4 regions of the Fictibacillus sp. UD genome follow, and region 4 is predicted to be linked to each of the others. Evidence: riboswitches for the same ligand, from Rfam matches in the RefSeq annotation. Region 4 holds a riboswitch; each other region holds the start of a gene.

Region 1 (5,440 bases), on a different contig from region 4:
AGTAGATGCCGTTAAAGAGTTCCATAGCTGTGTCTAATAATGATTTTGCGATTAGCAAACCTTCTTTCTGGGCTTGAGTAGGATCATCTTTAAACTTGCTCATGCGATCCCTCACAGAGTCAGAAAGCTTTATTCCTGGTACTTCATGATGTAAAAACTCTGCGTTTTGTGATGAAGTTAGCGGCATGATGCCAATATAGATTGGTTTATCAATGTGTTTTGTTGATTCATACGTTTCAATAAGTCTCTCCTCTGAAAAAACAGGCTGACTTATAAAGTAATCTGCGCCATAAGCAATTTTCTTTTCTAAACGATCGACGGCTTTGTCAATGGACCGGATGTTCGGGTTGAAAGCAGCTCCGACCGTAAAAGAAGTTTTCTCTCCCAGCTCTTTTCCAGAAAGAGATAAACCCTGATTAAACTGTTTTATAAGTTTTATAAGTTCAAAAGATGTAACATCATATACGGACGAAGCACCTGGGAAATCTCCGACACTTGCAGGATCTCCAGTAACTGCAAGTATGTCATGAATTCCATGTGTGTGAAGTCCCATCAAGTGAGACTGAAGACCAATTAAATTTCTGTCGCGGCACGTAATATGAACGAGCGGACGAAGGTCAAGTTGCTTTTGAACAATTGATCCTAATGCAGAGTTACATACACGAGGTGAAGCAAGCGAATTGTCAGCGAGGGTAAGTGCATCGATTCCCGCTTCTTTTAAGGCTTTTGCTCCTTCCATAAAACGCAATGTGTCTAACTTGCGCGGGGGATCTAATTCAACAATGATGGATTGCTTTTTTTTAACTTCTTCACTAAGTGGAACGTAGTTAGGTTTTGATGCTGACTGAATAACCAATTTTCTTTTTACTTGCTTTACTTCTTTTTCTGTTACAGCCTCTAAGTCTTTAAGTTCTTGAGAGAAGGCACGAATATGAGCAGGCGTTGTACCACAACAGCCACCTAATAGACGTACACCTTGCTGTCTAAACAAATGTGCACACTCTTTAAAATAATCAGCGTCTCCTTCATATATAAAACGGCCATCTGTATACGAAGGGAGCGAAGCATTCGGAAAAGCTGATAGGAAAGCGGAATTTGGCAATGGTACTTCTTCAAGCGTCTTCAGCATGTGATATGGCCCTAGACGGCAGTTTAAACCAACAACATCAGCTCCAATGTTCTCTAATCGGTTCAACGCTTCCGAGATCGGTGTACGGTCTTGCAAAAATCCCACTTCCTGCAATGACACTTGAGTAATAATAGGTAGAGAAGTTTCTTTTCTAGCAATCTCTAAAACCGTTTCAAGCTCTTGCAGGTCATAATACGTTTCTAACTGTATGCCGTCTACATTCTCCATTAATAAACAATATAACTGCTCGCGAAAACTGCGCTTGATTTCATCTAGTGAGATGCTATTAGGTTTAATACCACGTATTCCACCGATCGTACCCACAACATATTCATTTTGAGCTGCGTTTCTAGCAATTGAAACAGCCGCTTTATTAATCTCTTTTACATGATCTTGAAGGCCATAACGTTCGAGCTTCGAATAGTTCGCTGCATACGTATTGGTTTGAATGATGTTAGCTCCTGCATCTAGATAAGCACGATGAATGTTATAAATCTGGTCTGCTTGAGAAAGATTTAACTCCTCATAACAAAAGTCAGATCCATAGGAATACAGAAGCGTACCCATCGCACCATCACCAATCAGTATCTTGTTTTGTTCTAAGTCTGTGATTAAACTCATAATAGCCTCCTTTATAAAAAATAAAAAAGCCTTCTATAAAAGAAGACTTTTTCTTATGCGCCGGGGTCTTCTTATCTTTACGAGTCTACAAATGAACTCGCAGGAATTAGCACCATTTCAGCTTAAAAAGCTGCTGGTTGCTGAGGTATCATAGGGCCGCTCCCTCAACCTCTCTTGATAAGGTCTATTCTTTTGTTGTTTTACTAGCTAGGTTTCGATCAACTTTGTTCATTAATGCCTGTTTATAGACATTTTGTTTTTCTTTATCACTTAAAAAGCGGGAATCTGTTAGTTCTCTTAATAATGATCTTCGGCATGCTTCCGGATATTCCTTTTTTATAATAGCTCTGCATTCAAATAAAAATTCTAAATACGTTTCATAGTCTTCACTAAATGTTTGCTGCAACTCTTTTTTTATTGACTTGGATAAACTCGGACTCGCTCCACCAGTTGAAACAGAGAGTAGTAGTCTACCTCTTCTTATAACACTAGGAACAATAAAGTTTCCTAATTCCAAATGATCAGCCACATTTACGAGCTGATTCGTTTTAGCATGAGAAGCGATCCAAGAGTTCGTTTCATTAGAGTTGGTAGCCGCAATGATTAGAAATGCTTCTTCCAAATCTTCACGTTTCACTTCTCTTTCGATCCAAGTTAACTTTTGTTCAGAATGCCATTCCTGAATTTCGTTAACAGCCGCTGGACTGATTACAGTAATTATTGCTTCTTCATTCAAAAAATCTTTAATTTTACGGTAAGCTACCAAACCCCCGCCTGCTACAATAACAGTTTTTCCAGACAAGTTTACATGTATGGGATACATAGCATTCCTCGCACTTTAAGAAAATGCATATTTCTTAGTCTCAAGTGTTTCATTGATACGTGTGAGTAAAACTTCTTTTAGTATCGGATGGTAGCCGAGTGTCTCACAAAGAGTTACAATTTGTTTAGATTGTTGCTGATAGCGGCTTATCGTATGTTTCATCCCGTTTCTTAACAACCCTGAAAATAGAAGATACGGCACAACGATAACTTGGTCATACAACTCGCGACTATTCCATAGAGCCTCTTCAAAGCTCGGTTCTGAACCAGTTAGAAAGCAAACTTGTATGCTAGGGATTCCGTAATGGTTTTGAACGTTTGACGCTATTGCTTCTAGGTCCTGCTTAACATCTGGATCGGTGCTGCCTCTGCCTACAAGGAGAATATGTGTAATTTTCTTTAGCTTGACCGCACTGTTCATAATTCTCTCCCACAATAAATGCGGAATGGCTTCATGTACACCGAAGGGACGCCCGTAAATCACTTCTACTCCTGGATATTTATTCTGCAAGTGGTGAAGTTCTTGCGGAATATCCATTTTTATATGATTAGCACTTAATAAGAAAACAGGAATAACAGAGATACTCGTTGCACCTTTTTGTATACACGTTTTAAAACCTTGAGCGATAGAAGGTTCAGCAAGCTCTAAAAAACAAATCTCTTTTATTGAAACATCAACTTGTGCCATACAAAGTCTCACAAATTCTTCCGCTTCCATTCGTCCTTTTTTCAGTCTTGTGCCATGACAGATAAAGAGCAATGCCTTCATTTACAAGGCCCCGCTTATGGCAGCAAGCTTACTCGGTTCTTCATGCAGCTGTTCAAACCATTTCAGTTCACTGCGAAGACGAACGACTTCACCGACAATAATCATGCTCGGATTCTCAATTTGTTCTCTAACCACGATTTCCTCAATCGTATCCAGTGTACCTGTAACGGTTCGCTGATTCTCTAAAGATCCCCATTGAACAAGGGCAACTGGTGTTTCTTTGCTTTTTCCGTGTCTCGTTAATTGTTTACAAATATAACCTAGGTTGCCCACTCCCATATAAATCGCTAACGTATCAATACCGTTCACTAGACTCTCCCATTTCAGTTCATCATCTTCACCCTTTTTTCGATGACCTGTAACGACCGCAAAGCTTGAAGCGATGTTTCGATGTGTAACAGGAATACCTGCATAAGCTGGTGCTGCAATGCCTGATGTTATTCCAGGAATCACCTCAAACGGAATACGGCTTTTTGCAAGTGTTTCTGCTTCTTCTCCGCCTCTTCCAAACACGAAGGGGTCTCCGCCTTTTAACCGAGTTACTACTTTTCCTTTTTGAGCGTGTTTAACTAAGAAACTGTTAATCGTTTCTTGCTTCATGAAATGGTAGTTCGGCAGTTTACCGCAATAAATTAAGTCGCATTTCGGTTTTGCATAAGATAGCAGTTCTTTACTCACTAATCGATCATATAAAATAACGTCTGCTTCTTCTATACAACGAAGACCTTTTACAGTTATCAATCCCGGATCACCCGGTCCAGCTCCGACAAGATATACTTTTCCCATCATCATCACTCCTTAAGGATTTAATATCGTTTCACGTTCATAAAGCACGAACCCGTTGCCCGTACGAATTCTTTTCTTTTCATAAAGAGAGATCTCGTCAACATTAGGCTGTTTCAAAAAATACTTCTCAAGTTCTATGTCAACTAACTGAAAAGCTTGTTCATCTGTAGAAGCGGCTATCACAACAGGAATAACCGTTGATTTTGAAATGACTTCAAATCTGTAAAGATACATGGCGAGACCCCCATTTTATGAGACTTTTTCTTCTAATTCTTCAGCAATCTGGTTAAGATTACTTTGAAGCTGTTGTATACCAACGCGGTCTATATATTCAAAAAAGGTTTCTGATGGAAGTTTCGCAGCTTTAAAGGTTTTAAGGAAGCGCAGCAACACTTCATCAAGCAAATCCGCATGAAACTTTCCTTTTAGCTTTTCGTTAAACTTTCCTCCATCATCAAGTGTGCCTCCAACATAAATCTCAAAGGCTTGAACCATCTTTTTCTCTTTTGTTTTTAACAATACGCCTTGTAGGCCAATATCTGCGATTTGACGCTGACCGCATGAGTTAGGGCAGCCTACCATATGAATTCTAACGGGAACGTCCAAGGCTATTCTTTGATCGAGAACTTCTGCTATTCGGCGCATCCGTTCTTTCGTTTCAACAAGTGCTAAATTGCAATACTCGATACCGGTACAAGAAACAGAATGACCAATGAAAGATAGAGGCTGTGTGGTGATGCGTTTGAAAATGCCTTCTTTTAAGAGTGGCTCAACGTTTTCATGCTTTACGTTAGGAATGATTAAATTTTGAGAATTTACCGTTCGAATTTCACCGTTTCCGTATATCTTTGCAATTTCAGCAAGCTCTAATACCTCATCAGCATGAAGTCGGCCAACAGGTACGTTGAAACCGATATAACTCAATCCCTCTTGCTTTTGTGGATGAACACCATAAAAGTAGCCACCGTTCCACTTTTTGAGCGCATCTTTTCCTTTAGAGTGAAGGGGTCCAGTGTATTCTAATAGTTTTTCTTTAAATTTTTCCGGTCCCCAATCCGCCATCAAGAATTTAAGACGTGCAAGGTGACGCTTTTCCCGATATCCGTAGTCACGGAAAATCGTAGTAATCGCGATGGAAACCTCTTTTACTTGATGCGGTTCAATAAACACATCAAGCGGTTGTGCTAAGAATGGTCTAGATGATAGACCTCCGCCGATTTTTATATGAAATCCTGGAATCTCTTTATCTTCAACCTCTTTATAAGCAGGCGTAAATGCCACACAGTTAATTTCAGCGTGAGCACTATTGTTCA
Region 2 (5,440 bases), on a different contig from region 4:
TTTATTAGGAGAAGGTGCGAGGGAGGCCGAAAGTGGAGATGCGGTGTTTGGATCGGTCCAAACGAGCGCGCAGTCGACGGACAATAACGACTTCAACACCGAAAACGAACACGAAGCCGAAACCGACAACAACCAAACTGGTTCCGACTCTGTCAACCATTTTCCATACGGGGAAGTAAACAAAAACGTAACCGAACACTTTGTTCCTGCAAAACAAGCATCACCAGACGAAATTGCGCAATACGATGAATACAACCAAGAAATTGCTCCGTTCGTCTCGCAGCTCAAACAAAACTTCTTAAAAACGATGGAGCACAAGCGAACAGCACCAAGAGAAGATCTGCATTTTGGAAGACTTGGGAAGAAGCTTACAAGACTAGCAACCGACAAGAACCCAAGACTTTTCCGAAAGAAACAAGAATCTCAGCATGAACTCGACACAACGTTCACGTTGCTCGTAGACTGTTCAGCGTCCATGTTCAACAAGATGGAAGAGACGCAAAAGGGTATCGTTCTTTTTCACGAAACGCTAAAAGCGCTCAGAATTCCGCATTCTGTCGTCGGTTTTTGGGAAGATGCTGCTGATGCTACAACGAACGACCAGCCGAACTACTTTCATGAGGTGATCTCCTACCGAAATTCACTTCATCAGTCAGGGGCATCCATCATCCAGCTCGAGCCGCAAGAAGACAATCGTGACGGCTATTCGATCCGGCGAATGGGTGAGGAGCTCACAAAACGGCTGGAGCAGCAAAAAATTCTGCTCGTTTTCTCAGACGGTGAGCCAGCTGCCTTTGATTACGAAACGCACGGTGTGCTCGATACGCACGAAGCGGTTACTCGAACTCGAAAACTCGGAATCGAAACGATCGGCATGTTTATAGCAAACGGAGAAATAACAGAGGAAGAAGAGAAGCTGATGCAGAACATTTACGGTCCGCAAAACGTTGTTGTACCAAGTGCTGCGGAACTTGTGGACTACCTCATGCCTGTACTGCGTAAATTGCTTTTTAAATCTTTATAAAACACCAAAAACGCCAGGGGCATCACAACCCCAGGCGTTTTTTTATGTATGTATTAATACTCTAGCAGCTTCAGCCAAGCAAAGATCACGCCAACAAACCCCGTGTAGCTAAAAATCCTGACAGACCACTCTGGTAAGGCTGTTCGAAGCAGGCTTGAGAATATGCCGACAATAATAAAAGCAGCCAGCAAAATATAAATTGAAATGATATCAAACGGAATCCGAAAAGACAGCCAGTGTTCCATCGCCAAACCTCCCCTAATATGGATAATATCGGTCAAAATGCCTTTACATTAAGAAAGAAATAAAAATTAGCACCCGAAATCCAGCATTCTAAACAGTTAAATCGGGCACCGGAACTAGGGCAAACGCATATTGTATGGTAGATATCAGGGTGTGAGGAGTGAATGGTTTGAACCAGCGTGTAGTAGACGTCATTTTAGCAGAAGCAGAAGAAGAATACTTAGCGAACAATAAGGACGGTGCAACGTTTGCAGCTGAACTCGCCTTACTTGCATCAACGCTAGTAACTGCCGGTGATTTCCTGGCAACTTTTAGTGCTGCCATCGCGCTAAAGCAAATCTACATCGATCAAGCGCAAGCTCAAAAAGATCAGCAAGAACAAGAAGCGCAGATGAAAGAAATCCAAGATCAGTTGACTGCACTCAAAAACGAAATCAAAATGCTAAGGGGGAAAAGGTAGCTTTACTTTTCCCTTTACTTTTTTCCTAACAATCAATCATACTCTTTCTTCTTCCACTCATCCTCAGGCATCTCAAACTCGTCGCTCGAGAAACGCTCCTCCTTGAACGGGTCACCGTACATATGAAACCCATTCTGCTCCCAAAAACCAGGCTGATCTTCCGCTAAAAATTCAAACTTTCGGATCCACTTTGCACTTTTCCAGAAATACAGATGAGGCACAATAAGACGAAGCGGGAAACCGTGCTTGTCTGTCAGCCGTTTACCTTCAAACGAGTGTGCGAGCAGTACATCGTCACGCAGCAGATCTTCAAGTGGCACATTCGTTGTATAATCGTAATCCGCGTGGACCATCACGTACTTCGCTTTCGGATCCACATTAAAGTGCTTCAGAAAGTCTGTAAACTTTACGCCCTCAAACGCATTGTCGAATCGTGACCATCTCGTTACACAATGAATATCGCGTACGACTGTCGTTTGCGGCATCTTCATGATGTCTTCAAAAGTAAATTCGACATGTTTCCCAACGAGTCCTTCTACAGATAACGACCATTTTTTCATGTCATAAACAGGCACGTCACCTTCATGCAAAATGGGAAACCGTTCCGTCATGACTTGTCCAGGCGGCAACCTGCCTTCAAGTTTTTCATCAACCTCAGGAACGCGCATCTTCTTTATGCGATCGGCTTTATTAAGACCCATAAATCACATCATCCTCTCTAATAAACTAAAAAACGCCCTCTTTTAAAAAAAGAGGACGAATGATTCCGTACAATCCTCTTATCTTTCAGTTTTGTAAACTGTTAGATGTAGCACCGTGCCTATAAAATAGGTGGTTGCCGGGCTTCATAGGGCTAAATCCCTCCGCCTGCTCGAAATAAGAGACCGAATAAATCGGCTGAAACGTTATAAAAGTTACACCTATTATGACATAGGGGCATGAAAAATCAATGACATTTCTTTAGATATTCCAAGATACAATACGACAATTCCGAAAATCGCTGTGCTGATCAAGAAAAAGTACACAATTTTTTCTTCTGCTTCTTTTTCGCTCTGTCTTTTTTCAACCTCAGTCGATTCGCTCTTGCCAGAACCTTGCGACGTTCGTTTCTTTTGCTTACCAAAACCAAACATAGGAACAACCTCCGCTCTTAACACGTTTCCTGTTAACAGTTTTTCATATAAAAGCGAATTTTAAACAAGATAGTTTTTGCAAAGCTTTGTTGCTCTTGGAAGTGTTGATTTTCGCTCCAGGCTGCTCGCTTTCCGCGGGGCAGGCGGTGAGCCACATTTGGACGTTTCACTCTTAAGTGTCTCACCTGCCCGCCTGTCCCGCAGGAGTCTCGCAGCCTTCCGCTCCAATCAACATATCAAAGAAGTAATTAGGACAAACCACCTTAAAAACCACATTCTTTTAGGATTTTAAACAAAAAACCCCTAGAAGTCTTATACAAAAGACTTCTAGAGGCTATGAAACAACTTTTCACAAATTATTGCTGTACGGCTTTTGCGGCATTAACACGGCCGTTTTGGAACAGCGTGCCTGTGCCTGTTACAGGATCTGCCGTATCTTCAAGCGCTGCACGGATTTGTGAAGCATTTTTACCTTGAGCGGCGAGAAGTCCAGCTACACCCGCAACAACAGGTGATGCCATGGAAGTACCTGAGAAACTCGCATACTGATTGTTTGGTGTTGTCGAATAGATGGCAACTCCAGGAGCAGCGATATCAACCCACGTACCAAAGTTAGAGAACGAAGCTTTTTGATCGTTTTGATCAGTAGCCGCTACCGCGATCGCGTTCGAATAGTAAGCAGGGTAGCTAGGAAGGGCTACACCAGAGTTGCCAGCCGCAGCTACAACAACGGAACCTTTATTCCAAGCATAGTTCACCGCATCTTGAAGCGTCTGCGTACCTACCGATCCACCAAGACTTAAGTTAATAACCTGCGAGCCTTGGTCAGCCGCATAACGGATGCCTTGTGCAACATCATCCAATGAACCGCTGCCTTCTGCGTCCAGCACGCGAACAGCTAGAATAGAAGCTTTAGGAGCGAGTCCTGCGATACCAACACCGTTATTCGTGTTCGCAGCTGCGATTCCGGCAACGTGAGTTCCATGTTCGTTCTCATCGATCGGGTCGTTGTCATCATCAACAAAGTCAGCACCCTTAATTACTTTTCCGGCTAGATCCGGGTGGTTATAGTCAACGCCTGTGTCAATCACGGCGATTTTTACAGATGACGCACTTTGCGTTGTGTCCCAAGCTTGCTCGGCACTAACTTTTTGAGGAGCGTATTGCTGCTTGTATGCAGGATCGTTCGGAACATAACTTGCATGAAACGTGGCATTTGGCTCAGCGTATTCAACCGAGTCAAGGTTCTCGAAATTCTTAACAGCTTCTGCCACACTGCCATCGACTTTTACAACGGTAAAGTCTTTCGTCACATCCACCACTTTACCGCCAAACTTTGAAACTGTATTTTCAACAGAGCTTGCAGCTGAAACAGAATCTTTAAAGTGTACGATAATTTCCTGAGATGCAGCTTCCTGCTTAGCTGAAGGTGTAAACGAAGCTTCCTTCACTCCTGACTCAGCAGCTGAAGCTGGAAGAGCCAAAGAGACGACTAGTGGTACTGATGCGGCAACTGCCACGAAACGCTTTAACATAAAAATCACTCCTCAGATGTATTTACCAAGCGACTTGGCTTTGGTTAGTAAGGAATTCAACAGCATTCTACAAAACCCTCTATTGTTATCTGAAAATAATTATAACTTACTACAACGCTGTCGAAAGCGAGACTTTTTATCTATGGTTAAAGCGTAACACGTGTAACCATTTTATTATCTTAAGATAAAGTTACGATAGTAAACATTACATAACAACTCTGTAAAGGAAGCGCAAATACGTGAACTGAAACAGAATAATGTGACACTTTGGAAAAATCATGTAAGCTTAAAAAGAAGTGTATATAAGGAGGAGGATAAAAAATGGCACGGTTACCTGAAGTGAATGTTGAAGGAACACCATTTAAAAAAGCCCTTGCTAATGCGCCGGGAATTCTTGATGCTTTTCAGCAAATGGACAAAGCACTGAACAACATCCTGGAACCAGAACTTATGGAAATGCTCCGCTTGCGTGCGGCCTCAAACAACGGCTGCGATTACTGACAAAGCATGGACTACGGGACTCTGGACGAGTCCACTCGACAAACAGCGATGAAACAAGGAAACTCTGAACTATCAGACCGCCAGCGGCTAGCTTTAGAACTTGCAGACCACATCATGGCTTATCATGGACAGCTGCCAGATGAACTTTACGGCCGATTAACTCAACATTTTACCCGCGAAGAAATCATTGCGCTCTTTTTCCAGATCGGAAGTAAAAACGGAGCAAACTGGTTTATTATCGCGATGGGAATAGAAAATAAATAAGGAATAAGAAAACGTCCAGAAATGAATCTGGACGTTTTTATGTATTATCTATGTTGATCTACAAGAATAGGATTTCCGTCTGGGTCTTCAATCGTGAAACTAGCGGGCCCTGTGCTCGTTTCATCGGCTTCCGTAAGCAGCTTTACTCCTTGTTCCTTAAGGTGCTTTTGAAGTTCGCGAATATCTGTAAACTCATCAAGGCTTTCGGCGTTTTGATTCCATCCTGGATTAAACGTTAGGATGTTCTTTTCAAACATGCCTTGGAAAAGACCGATTACAC
Region 3 (5,440 bases), on a different contig from region 4:
TCTTTGAGGTGTTGGGCCGCCAACAAAGATACACTCTGCATGCTTTGCTGCAAAATCACGCCCCCGCTCGGACGTTCCAGCTTGATAAATAACAGGTGTTCTTTGTAGCGAAGGCTCACTTAAATGTGGCCCTTCGACACTAAAATATTCCCCTTTATGATTAATCTCATGAACTTTCTCAGGATCTACAAGCGTATTGTTTTCGTGGTCTTCAATAAATGCACCATCTTCCCAGCTGCTTTCCCAAAGCTTGTATGACACTTCTAAATATTCATCAGCGATGTTGTACCTCTCATCATGTTTAATCATATCTTCTAAACCAAAATTCCTTGCAGCGTTCGGCAAGTAAGACGTGACCACATTCCAAGCGATACGACCTTTTGTTAAGTGATCAAGTGTGGAAAACCGTCTCGCGTTGCCAAAAGGCTGTTCATACGTAGTACTAACCGTTACGGCAAACGATAGATTTTCTGTAACACTCGCCATCGCAGATATGAGAAGCGCCGGATCATTCAGCGGTACTTGAAGTCCATCACGGATTGACGGATGCTTGCTTTTTTTGTACACGTCATAAACGCCAAGCACATCTGCAAAAAACACAGCATCAAACTTCCCTTTCTCTAGAAGTTTTGCGTATTCAATCCAATAATCCAGATCCTTATAGTTTCTATGTCTCTTGTTCTCCGGGTGCTTCCAAAGGCCATGAGAATTATGCATAGCACTTGTCATCTCAAACGCGTTAAACAAAATTTCTTTACTCAAAATTGTTTCCTCCGTTGCATAGAATTTTTTTGTACCCGTTCCAAGAGAAAATGAAAAAACCTCTTCAAATTAAGAAGAGGTTTAAAGATACGTCAAAAAAAACATACGTATACGTCTCCTCTTATCTTTCAAGCTACAAGCTTGCTGGAATTGGCACAGTACTAAAAATAGTTGTTGCCGAGGCTTCAAAGGGCCAGTCCCTCCACCTCTCTCGATAAGGAATCGATAATATTCAATTTAGTAACGAAATATACAGGAATAAAAATAGCCTGTCAATGAAATTTAGAGAAATAAAATAATTTTCTTAACAATCTGTTTTTAGTTGACAGCGGTTTACTTTATCCTCTATAGTGATGACTAATAATTAAATAATTGTATCTTATCAAGAGTCAGGGGAGGAACTGGTCCTACGATCCTGCAGCAACCGCTTTTATTAAAAGAAAGGTGCTAATTCCAGCAGATGTTCTTTGAATGTCTGATAGATGAGAGAGCGTGTTAGCACATGGAATCTACGTCCTCTTTCGTCTTTGAAAGAGGGCTTTTTTGTGCTTGGTTGTCCATCGATGTCATGTGAGCGGTTGATTTCCGTTCCAGGTGCTCGCTTTCCGCGGGGCAGGCGGTGAGCCACATTCGTACGCTTCACTTTTAAGTGTCTCACCTGCCTACCTGTCCCGCAGGAGTCTCCCACCTTACACTCCAATCAACTTTTCAATGAAGTCCTTTTATAAGACCAAATACTAAAACCAACTTACATAAAAATAACTTTAGGAGGATACCATGAGCATATCTTTGAGAAAAACCATCCAAAAACATAGTTTTGAAGAAGCGATAAATACCGCTCTAGAACTAAAAGAAGTTTTCAAGAATCGGGCAGAATTTGTTGATCGTGAAGGTGTTTTTCCTTATGAAAACTTTCAAGACCTAAAGAACCATGACTTCCTTTCCCTCACCATCCCAAAAGAATATGGAGGAAAGGGATTGAACCTGCTTGAGTTATTAACGATACAAGAGCACCTTGCTGAAGGAGATGCACCTACTGCCCTCTCTCTTGGGTGGCATCTGGGTACTCTTTTAGAGGCGGCAGAAAACCGGCATTGGAAAGGCGACGCGTTCGCTAATCTTAGCCGAAAAGTTGTTGAACAAAAAGCACTCATTAACTTGGCACAAACAGAGCGCGCGACAGGAAGTCCCTCTCGAGGGGGTATACCTACTACAACAGCAGTCAAGAAAGCAGACGGATGGCTGATTAACGGAAGCAAGGCTTTTACTTCTATGGCAGAAGCCCTTGATTACTCGGTCATCACAGCCACAATCTCAGAAACCAACCATAAAGGATTTTTCTTAGTAAATCACAAAGAAAAAGGGGTTTTTGTAAAAGAAACATGGGACAGCATCTCGATGAGAGGAACAAAAAGTGATGATCTCCTATTGAACGACGTTTATGTAGCTGAGGAAAATTTACTTGTCGTAGAAGATGGGAAGAACCTCGTACCTAAAGGCTGGTATCTGCAAGTGCCTGCTGTATACCTAGGGATCGCAAGAGCAGCGCGGAATTACGCAATAGAATTTGCGTCAGAGTATAGCCCTAACACCTTATCAGGACCTATCTCAGATGTGCCAGAAGTGAGAAGAAAGATTGGCAAGATCGAACTTGAGCTATTTCAAGCAAGAACGATTCTTCACGCCGTTGCTGAAAAATGGGTAAACCACCCTGAACAACGTCAGAATCTAGGTACAGAACTCGCTGCAGTTAAGCATTCTGTAACAAACAGCGCGAACAGAGTGGTTGATCTCGCGATGAGAATCGTTGGGGCTAGAAGTCTTTCTGTACAAAATCCGCTCCAACGGCACTTTCGAGATGTAAGAGCCGGTCTTCATAATCCACCAACAGATGATGCGATTGTCTATTCATTAGCGGATGCAGCGCTGCCAAAGAGGTAAACTCTTTTCACAAGACTTACATGGATCTGTCAACTGACAGATCCATGTTAAAATAAACAGCTTTTTGTATGATGTGCTTCTGAACACCATAGGTTATTATAGATACAATATATTTCCATATTAATTCTATAAAAAGGTGGTTGGCTCATGAGGGCGCTCGTTCAGTTCACATACTTACAAGCACTTTCTTGTATCTTTCCTGTCGTTATCTTTGGCGCTTTAGCACTTTCAAAGTTTATAAGCATCCCTCTCATACCACGATACGATTTTATCCTAATCGTTTGCTTGCTGACCCAGATCGTTATGATCCTGACAAAACTAGAAACGATAGATGAACTTAAAGTCATCTGTGTCTTTCACTTGATTGGCCTTGCTTTAGAATTGTTCAAAGTTCATATGGGCTCGTGGAGCTATCCTGAAGAGGCATATACAAAGATCTATGGCGTTCCCCTGTACAGCGGTTTTATGTATGCAAGCGTTGCAAGCTATATCTGTCAGAGCTGGAGACGATTAGATCTTCACATTACAGGATGGCCTAATCCCCTGTTTTCTTTTGGAATATGTTTTCTGATCTATATGAATTTCTTTACACATCATTTTTTAATCGATGCAAGATGGATATTGATTCTTCTTCTTTTTCCGATTTTCTATCAAACAACTGTTCATTATCGAATTCTCAACAAAGTATATAAAATGCCTATCATTCTTTCCTTTTTATTAATTGGATTTTTTATCTGGATTGCAGAAAACATTACAACCTTCTTAGGAGCATGGCAGTACCCGAATCAGCAAGCCTCTTGGTCACTCGTCCATCTCGGTAAGATCAGCTCTTGGTTCTTACTCGTCATCATCAGCATCATTATTGTAGCTCAGTTAAAACGGATAAAAAGTCATCAAAAAGAAGCGCCTATTCATACTAAAAACCTTTAGCATTGGCTTAAAAAACCAGTGCTTTTTTTATTGTTTCATGTGAAACATTATTAAAAACTAAGCGCCTAAGAAACTCTTTAATAGAGAATTATCTATATAGAGATTCTAGTAGTAAATATCCAGGTTTTGCTATAAACTCAACACATACAACTATCCTGATGTGGTGATAATAAATGTTTAAGATTCTACTCATTGAAGATGATATAACGTTATTTAGCGAGTTAAAAGAACGTTTATTTCAATGGTCTTATGAAGTTTATGGTATTACAGACTTTACCCGAGTCACTCAAGAGTTTACTAACATTAAACCTGATTTAGTCATCATCGATATCCAGCTGCCTAAATTTGATGGCTTTCATTGGTGCAGAAATATTCGGTCTCACTCCAATGTTCCCATTATCTTTTTATCCTCTCGCGACCATCCGAGTGACATGGTGATGGCCATGCAGCTTGGAGCGGATGATTTTGTACAAAAGCCCTTCCATTTTGACGTATTAATCGCTAAGATCAATGCGATCTTACGACGTGTTTATAACTACAACACCGAAGCGGTATCCTTGAAGTCGTGGTGCGGGGCAACCATAGACTATGAAAAAAATTTAGTAACAAACGATAACGGCTCTGTTGAACTGACAAAGAATGAAATGTTCATTCTTAAGCTTCTGATTGAACAAAAAAATAAAATCGTTAGTCGTGACAATCTCATAAACAGCTTATGGGATGATAAACGTTTTATTAGTGATAACACGTTGACCGTTAACGTAAATCGACTGCGAAAACGTCTAGATGAGATCATGTTAGGTCAATATATTGAAACCAAAGTAGGCCAGGGATATATGGCGATTGAAGAGGACAACGTATGATTAAGCGCTTTTTAACAGAAAGAAGAAGCTGGATCCTGTTCTTCCTTCTTCAACAGGTGATTTTATTATTTGTCGCTTATGTAGATCCAGCCATCTCCCTGTCTGCTGTAAGTTATTTTGTTTTTTTATTCTTTCTTCTCCTCTTCTTATTTTTATTTCAACGTTATCAAAAAGAGACAGCTTTCTATAAAACGCTAACCGAAAGAGAAAGCGACCTTGATGCTTCTACTCTCCTTTCACCTAGGTCTCCTTTTGAAGCGATTATAGAGAAAAGTATCATCGAACAAACACAACATTTAAAGCAAACCGCTTCTTACAATAGAATTGAGATTGAGCAAGAAAAAGATGAGATGCTGTCTTGGATTCATGAAGTCAAAACGCCTTTAACAGCCATGCACTTAATGATTCAGCGGATAGACGATGACGTATTTAAAGCTGATTTGACGTATGAGTGGCTTCGTATTCATCTTCTGCTCGATCAGCAGCTCCATCAAAAGAGAATTCCTTTCATTAAAAACGATCTTTATATGGAGAACGCTGATTTAGAATCTCTTCTTTTTTCTGAACTAAAAACACTGCAGTCGTGGTGCATTCAAAAAGGGATTGGGTTTGATTTTGATCTGCAGATTACGCATGTTTTAGCTGATACAAAATGGCTTGCATTTATCATTCGTCAAATCCTTACCAATGCCGTAAAGTATAGTGATTCCTCGGATATCTTGATAAAAAGTTATGTGCAAGATGAACGTACATACCTTGAAATTAAAGACTCTGGACGTGGAATTGACGAGCGAGATCTACCCCGTATTTTTGATAAAGGATTCACTTCAACTACACAACACCATGATCAAGCCTCAACCGGTATGGGGTTGTACTTAGCTCAGAAAGCAGCGAATTCTCTTCATATAAACATATTTGCAGATTCAAAGCTACATGATGGAACA
Region 4 (5,440 bases):
CGCAAAATGAGAATACGGACCTGAACTATGACTTCAGACCTACAAATTTTCAATAAAAAAAGGATTTTTTTCGACAGTTACCGAATATATGTTTCATAAATCGTATTTTCATAAAAGAAAGAGGAACATCTTATGAAAGAGACATTTGACTTGATTGACTATGCTTTGCAAAAAAGTGGACTTGAAGAGCTTAAAGATCCAACGCAAGTCCAATACTTAGGCGAAGGAGCTTGGCATTATGCATATCTCGTTCAGCTGCGCATAGGTGACCCAGTGGTCGTTCGATTCCCTAAAGCAGAAGCATACGGCAGAAAAATTGAGTTTGATGAAGCGGCTTCTTATGCCGAATATGCCGGTACAAAAGCCTACTATGAGCTAGCTAATTCCGTTAAGCCTGGAATATGCCCAGAATTCTTTTACTACCATGTAGAAAAAGACAAAACGTTTACGGTCGAGTCGTATGCAGGTAAAGCCATAAAACTAGAACATTTTACATATGTAGAGGCGTTCCAAGTCGGCGCGGAATTAGGCGAGTTCTTCAGAAATATGAATACCGCAAAACATGGGTTAAAAGGCTTTGGTTATCTGCAATGGAACGGGAATAAAATTGAAGGTCAGATCAAATCAAGTGCTTCTGCATTTATGAAAGAAGAGAACGAAGAGTATATCTCTGATTTTAAAAAATTTATGAATACTTATAATAGCTCTATACATCCAGCAGCTCTTATTCAGCTTCAAGAATGTATGAAGAATAGAGAGATTGATGAGCATAATATTACATTTGCAAATCAAGATACGTCCCCGGAAAATGTATTGATTCACCTTGACGGAAGAGTAAGTTTAATTGATCCTGTACCAATTTTATACAGCGGGGATTCATTAGCAGGAAACTTTCTCAATAACTACCGAACACTGTTTCCGACATTTTATAACGCGCCACGATACGCAAAACATGAATTTGATCGTTTTGAAGACAGATTGCACAGAATGGCAGATGGATTTTTAGAAGGATACTCTAATGGCGACCTTATTGTAAAACAGAGAGTGAAACAAGAAGAGTTCATTCAGTTGACAAGTTTAGCTGCATCGCATTGGGAACTGCTCCAGTCTGATGAATTAACGTCTGAACAAAAAATTCGTTACGGAGAAAGGGAGGCAATCGCCAACCGAATACCGGTACTTGTGAAAAGGATTGAAGAATTTCAGTGGACTGATGAAAAAAGTGGAACAAAGTTAGCATAACTGGCATAGCATGGGCATAATCTTAATTCAAAGCTGACAGTTGAACACTAAGTATTTTGTATAACTTTTATGATTTTTCAAAAAACGGTTGACTTTCTAAAACGTCTTCCTCTATAATCCTATTCAAGAACAAAACAAACATCAGCACGGTAATGTGTTAAACATAATTTAATTATCTCTTATCCAGAGAGGCGGAGGGACTAGGCCCGATGAAGCCCGGCAACCAACAAACCACATTTGGTTTGGAAAGGTGCCAATTCCTACAGATCGTTTTTGATCTGAAAGATAAGAGGAGGACCAAAACCCTCTTCTTAGGAAGGGGGTTTTTCTTTTTCCCCTTATTTTTCTTCAACATAAAACTTCACACCGTAATCCATTTTCATTTTAAAAATTGCATATGAGACAAGGGAAAAGTACTAACCTTTATCCCTAGTTTTCCTATAGATTTTATTAACTTAAATTCACAAAATACAAGGAGAGATTAACATGACAAAATCTTTTGACGGATACGACATTGAGACATTGCTTTTACACGGAGGGCAAGCGCCCGATCCAACGACAGGTTCGCGAGCAGTGCCAGTCTATCAAACTACTTCCTATGTTTTTTCAGATACCGATCACGCACAAAGTCTATTCGCACTTGATGAGCCTGGAAACATTTACAGCCGAATTGGAAACCCGACAGTGGATGTGTTTGAAAAAAGAGTAGCTCTCTTAGAAGACGGTGTTGCAGCGGTAGCTACTTCATCAGGCATGTCAGCCATCGCCCTAGCCATTCTTAATATCGCACATGCTGGTGATGAGATCGTTGCTGCTACAAATCTGTATGGCGGAACGTACAACTTATTTTCTACTACTCTACCGAAATACGGAATCAACGTAAAATTCGTTGATGCTGAAGATCCAGAGAATTTCCGAAAGGCGGTTACACCAAATACGAAGGCTTTTTTCGCTGAAACAATCGGAAACCCGAGCCTGAATGTTCTAGATATTGAAGCAGTAGCGGACATCGCGCATGAAAATGGAGTGCCGCTGCTCATTGATAACACGTTCGCGACACCATATGTAACAAAGCCTTTAAGCTGGGGAGCTGATATCGTCATCCATTCGGCTACAAAATGGATCGGCGGTCACGGAACAGCAATTGGAGGAGTGGTGGTTGACGGAGGACGTTTTAATTGGAACTCAGAAAAGTACCCGGGATTCACGGAGCCTGATAGAAGCTATAACGGACTTCGATATGCAAATGATTTTGGAACGTTGGCATTTGCAACGAAACTGCGTGTCCAGTTATTACGAGATTTTGGAGCTTGCTTAAGCCCGCATAATGCGTTTCTTCTTTTACAAGGTTTAGAGACGCTGCACTTAAGAGTAGAAAAACATGCAAAAAATGCGCAGGAAGTTGCGGAGTATCTTGAAAAACATCCAGCAGTCGATTGGGTGTCCTACCCTGGGCTAACATCTCACCGAAGTCATGAACTGGCTAAAAAGTACTTAAGCAACGGCTTCGGTTCAATCGTAAACTTTGGAATTAAAGGGGGACACGATGCAGGCCGCAAAGTAATTAACAACATTTCACTATGGTCACATGTTGCAAACGTGGGAGATGCGAAATCATTAATTATCCATCCTGCTTCAACAACACATCAGCAGCTAAGCGGTGAAGAGTTGCTAGCAACAGGTGTTACAGAAGAGCTCATTCGCTTATCGATCGGACTTGAATCGGTGAAAGATTTAACGAATGATCTTGATCGCGCCATTCAAGTCGCAACTGGCATTGGATCTGATAAAACAGAAATCACAATCAATGATGAAGGGGTCATTCGCTGGGCGCTGCAATCATCAATATACAGATCAACAGAGAACGGCCAAGAAATTCAACGGCCAAAGACACTTGCTATAGTGGGCTTAAGTTCAAATCCAGCAAGACCAAGTCACAGACTTGCAAGAAAAATGCAGCGCCTCGGATATAAGGTTGTTCCGGTTAACCCAAGAGAAACCGAAGTGCTTGATGAAGAAGCCTATCCAGATCTGAAGTCCATCCCGTTTCCAATTGACGTTGTTCAAGTGTTTAGAAGTCCTGAAGCAGCGGTTGAACTGGCGAAAGAAGCGGCTATTACTCAGCCGAAAGTGTTCTGGCTGCAAGAAGGCGTTATTTCACCAGAAGCAGCAAGGATTGCAAAAGATGCAGGGATTGATGTTGTTCATAACAGATGTACGTACAAAGAAGCTCAGCGTTTAAGAGGAACGATTGCAACATACGCTTGTGAATTATAAATGTTATTGATTAAAGGTGATTTTTGTACGATCTTCTTTGCAAGTTGATTGGAGTGCAAGATGCGAGACTCCTACAAGGAGCAGCGGGACAGGTGAGACACATCAAGTGCAAAGCAACTATGTGGCTCACCGCACGCCCCGTGGAAAGCGAACATTCTAGAAAGGAAATCAACCACTTCCAGAAGGAACATTAGAAACAGCTCAAAGACAAAGAGATAAAAGTGGAGGGAAACACATTATGAAAATTTGGCAGAAAATATCGCTGGTGGTAAGCATCGCTGGCGCATTGGTTTTAGCAGGCTGTTCAAGCTCTGCAAAAGAAGGAGAAAAACCTGAGAAAATCAGATTGGATTACGCATTTTATTCGCCAACAAGCTTAGCACTTAAAAAATTTGGCTGGGCAGAAGAAACGTTTAAAAAAGAAGGCATTGAAGTGGAATGGGTTCAGAGCCAGGGAAGCAACAAAGCACTTGAGTTCTTGAATTCAGATAGTGTTGATTTCGGATCTACTGCTGGTGCTGCTGCACTTATCGCAAAAGACAAAGGAGCACCAATTGAATCGGTTTACATCTATTCACAGCCTGAATGGACAGCACTTGTTGCTAAGAATGGTTCACCGATTAAGGATGTGAAAGACCTTAAAGGTAAAAAGGTAGCGGCAACTTTCGGAACGGATCCGCACATCTTCTTACTTCGAGCTCTTGCTGATGCTGGCCTTTCTGCAAAAGACGTACAAATCGTAAATCTGCAGCACGCAGACGGTGCCAACGCCTTACTAAAAGGGCAAGTGGATGCTTGGGCCGGCTTAGATCCGCATATGGCCAGAACAGAAGTAGAATCCGGTGCACAGTACATCTACCGTAACCCTGATTTTAATACGTATGGAACGTTAAACGTACGATCTGAGTTTGCAAAAAACCACCCGAAGCAGGTGGAACAAGTGATTGAGCTATACGAAAAAGCAAGAAAATGGACACTGGAAAATCCTGAAGAAGCAGCAAAACTTTTATCTGAAGAGGCGGGGATTAAAGAAGATGTCGCAAAAAAACAACTCCAACGAAATAACTTCTCGGAACCTGTTCCAGGATCACAGCACGAAAAAGCTATATCGGCTGCAGGCGAAGTTCTCCAGGCAGAAGAGATTGTCAAAAAAGATACTGACGTCCAAAAGCTTGTAAGTGAACTGATCAATCCAAAATACGCAGAGAAAGTAGTCAAAAAATAAAGAGTGAGAGGAGGAAGTGTCGATGATATCTGAAACACAAAAATGGAAATTGGGACAGAGAGCTTCCCCTCAAAAGCTCTCTACTTCAAAAGGATTATTTCAGATTGGCAGAGGATTTGTTTTAGGGTCCATTCTGCCTGTCATCCTTCTCATAGCCTGGGAGATTGCCGCTAGAGCAGGACTTCTTGCTCCACACCTGCTTCCGGCACCAAGCGTTATTTTAGAGAAAATAACGAGTATGTATAGAGACGGTTCTCTTTTTGGTCACGTGTCCATCACTTTGACTCGTGTCTTTCTAGGTTTCGCAATCGGTACAATAGCAGCAGTTGTGATTGGGGCGATCGTTGGTTACGCCAAAACGGCTGAACAGGTCTTAGATCCATTATTTCAAGCGTTCCGTTCTATTCCTTCTCTTGCTTGGGTACCGCTTTTTATTCTTTGGATGGGGATTGGAGAACCTTCAAAGATTTCATTGATAGCAGTGGGCGTGTTCTTCCCGGTGTATTTGAATATCGTGGCAGGCATTCAAGGCGTTGACCGTAAGCTGATCGAAGTAGGAAGAATTTATCAACTCACACCCTTTCAGTTAACGAAGCGCATTATCTTGCCAGCTGCATTGCCATCGTTCATCACAGGTATGCGAAGCGGACTGGGACTTGGCTGGATGTTTGTAGTAGCAGCAGAACTGATGGGAGC

Evidence for each region. A riboswitch is a leader RNA that binds a small molecule or an ion and turns the genes downstream of it on or off. The one in region 4 is predicted to bind S-adenosylmethionine.
Region 1: it holds a riboswitch for S-adenosylmethionine, as region 4 does, so the genes downstream of both, P8610_RS06805 (bifunctional homocysteine S-methyltransferase/methylenetetrahydrofolate reductase) here and P8610_RS14025 (PLP-dependent aspartate aminotransferase family protein) in region 4, are expected to answer to the same signal.
Region 2: it holds a riboswitch for S-adenosylmethionine, as region 4 does, so the genes downstream of both, P8610_RS12260 (sulfite oxidase-like oxidoreductase) here and P8610_RS14025 (PLP-dependent aspartate aminotransferase family protein) in region 4, are expected to answer to the same signal.
Region 3: it holds a riboswitch for S-adenosylmethionine, as region 4 does, so the genes downstream of both, P8610_RS17930 (acyl-CoA dehydrogenase family protein) here and P8610_RS14025 (PLP-dependent aspartate aminotransferase family protein) in region 4, are expected to answer to the same signal.

The regions. Positions count from the first base shown of each region.
Region 1 covers NZ_JARUHH010000003.1:94,735-100,174, reverse strand. Annotated here, with positions in the region: gene P8610_RS06805 (bifunctional homocysteine S-methyltransferase/methylenetetrahydrofolate reductase) at 1-1,750, opposite strand, end outside; SAM riboswitch class I at 1,819-1,934, opposite strand; gene P8610_RS06800 (precorrin-2 dehydrogenase/sirohydrochlorin ferrochelatase family protein) at 1,935-2,573, opposite strand; gene P8610_RS06795 (sirohydrochlorin chelatase) at 2,589-3,341, opposite strand; gene cobA (uroporphyrinogen-III C-methyltransferase) at 3,342-4,127, opposite strand; gene P8610_RS06785 (DUF3906 family protein) at 4,140-4,361, opposite strand; gene P8610_RS06780 (nitrite/sulfite reductase) at 4,377-5,440, opposite strand, start outside.
Region 2 covers NZ_JARUHH010000006.1:181,043-186,482, forward strand. Annotated here, with positions in the region: gene P8610_RS12245 (vWA domain-containing protein) at 1-1,024, shown strand, start outside; gene P8610_RS12250 (hypothetical protein) at 1,078-1,269, opposite strand; gene P8610_RS12255 (hypothetical protein) at 1,437-1,727, shown strand; gene P8610_RS12260 (sulfite oxidase-like oxidoreductase) at 1,760-2,428, opposite strand; SAM riboswitch class I at 2,504-2,610, opposite strand; gene P8610_RS12265 (hypothetical protein) at 2,651-2,860, opposite strand; gene P8610_RS12270 (hypothetical protein) at 2,893-3,045, opposite strand; gene P8610_RS12275 (S8 family peptidase) at 3,217-4,395, opposite strand; gene P8610_RS12280 (hypothetical protein) at 4,717-4,896, shown strand; gene P8610_RS12285 (carboxymuconolactone decarboxylase family protein) at 4,903-5,160, shown strand; gene P8610_RS12290 (VOC family protein) at 5,205-5,440, opposite strand, start outside.
Region 3 covers NZ_JARUHH010000017.1:52,402-57,841, reverse strand. Annotated here, with positions in the region: gene P8610_RS17935 (LLM class flavin-dependent oxidoreductase) at 1-762, opposite strand, end outside; SAM riboswitch class I at 881-983, opposite strand; SAM riboswitch class I at 1,139-1,251, shown strand; gene P8610_RS17930 (acyl-CoA dehydrogenase family protein) at 1,540-2,703, shown strand; gene P8610_RS17925 (DUF817 domain-containing protein) at 2,851-3,633, shown strand; gene P8610_RS17920 (response regulator transcription factor) at 3,807-4,496, shown strand; gene P8610_RS17915 (sensor histidine kinase) at 4,493-5,440, shown strand, end outside.
Region 4 covers NZ_JARUHH010000008.1:108,206-113,645, reverse strand. Annotated here, with positions in the region: gene P8610_RS14030 (hypothetical protein) at 133-1,242, shown strand; SAM riboswitch class I at 1,419-1,534, shown strand; gene P8610_RS14025 (PLP-dependent aspartate aminotransferase family protein) at 1,729-3,519, shown strand; gene P8610_RS14020 (aliphatic sulfonate ABC transporter substrate-binding protein) at 3,758-4,744, shown strand; gene P8610_RS14015 (ABC transporter permease) at 4,767-5,440, shown strand, end outside.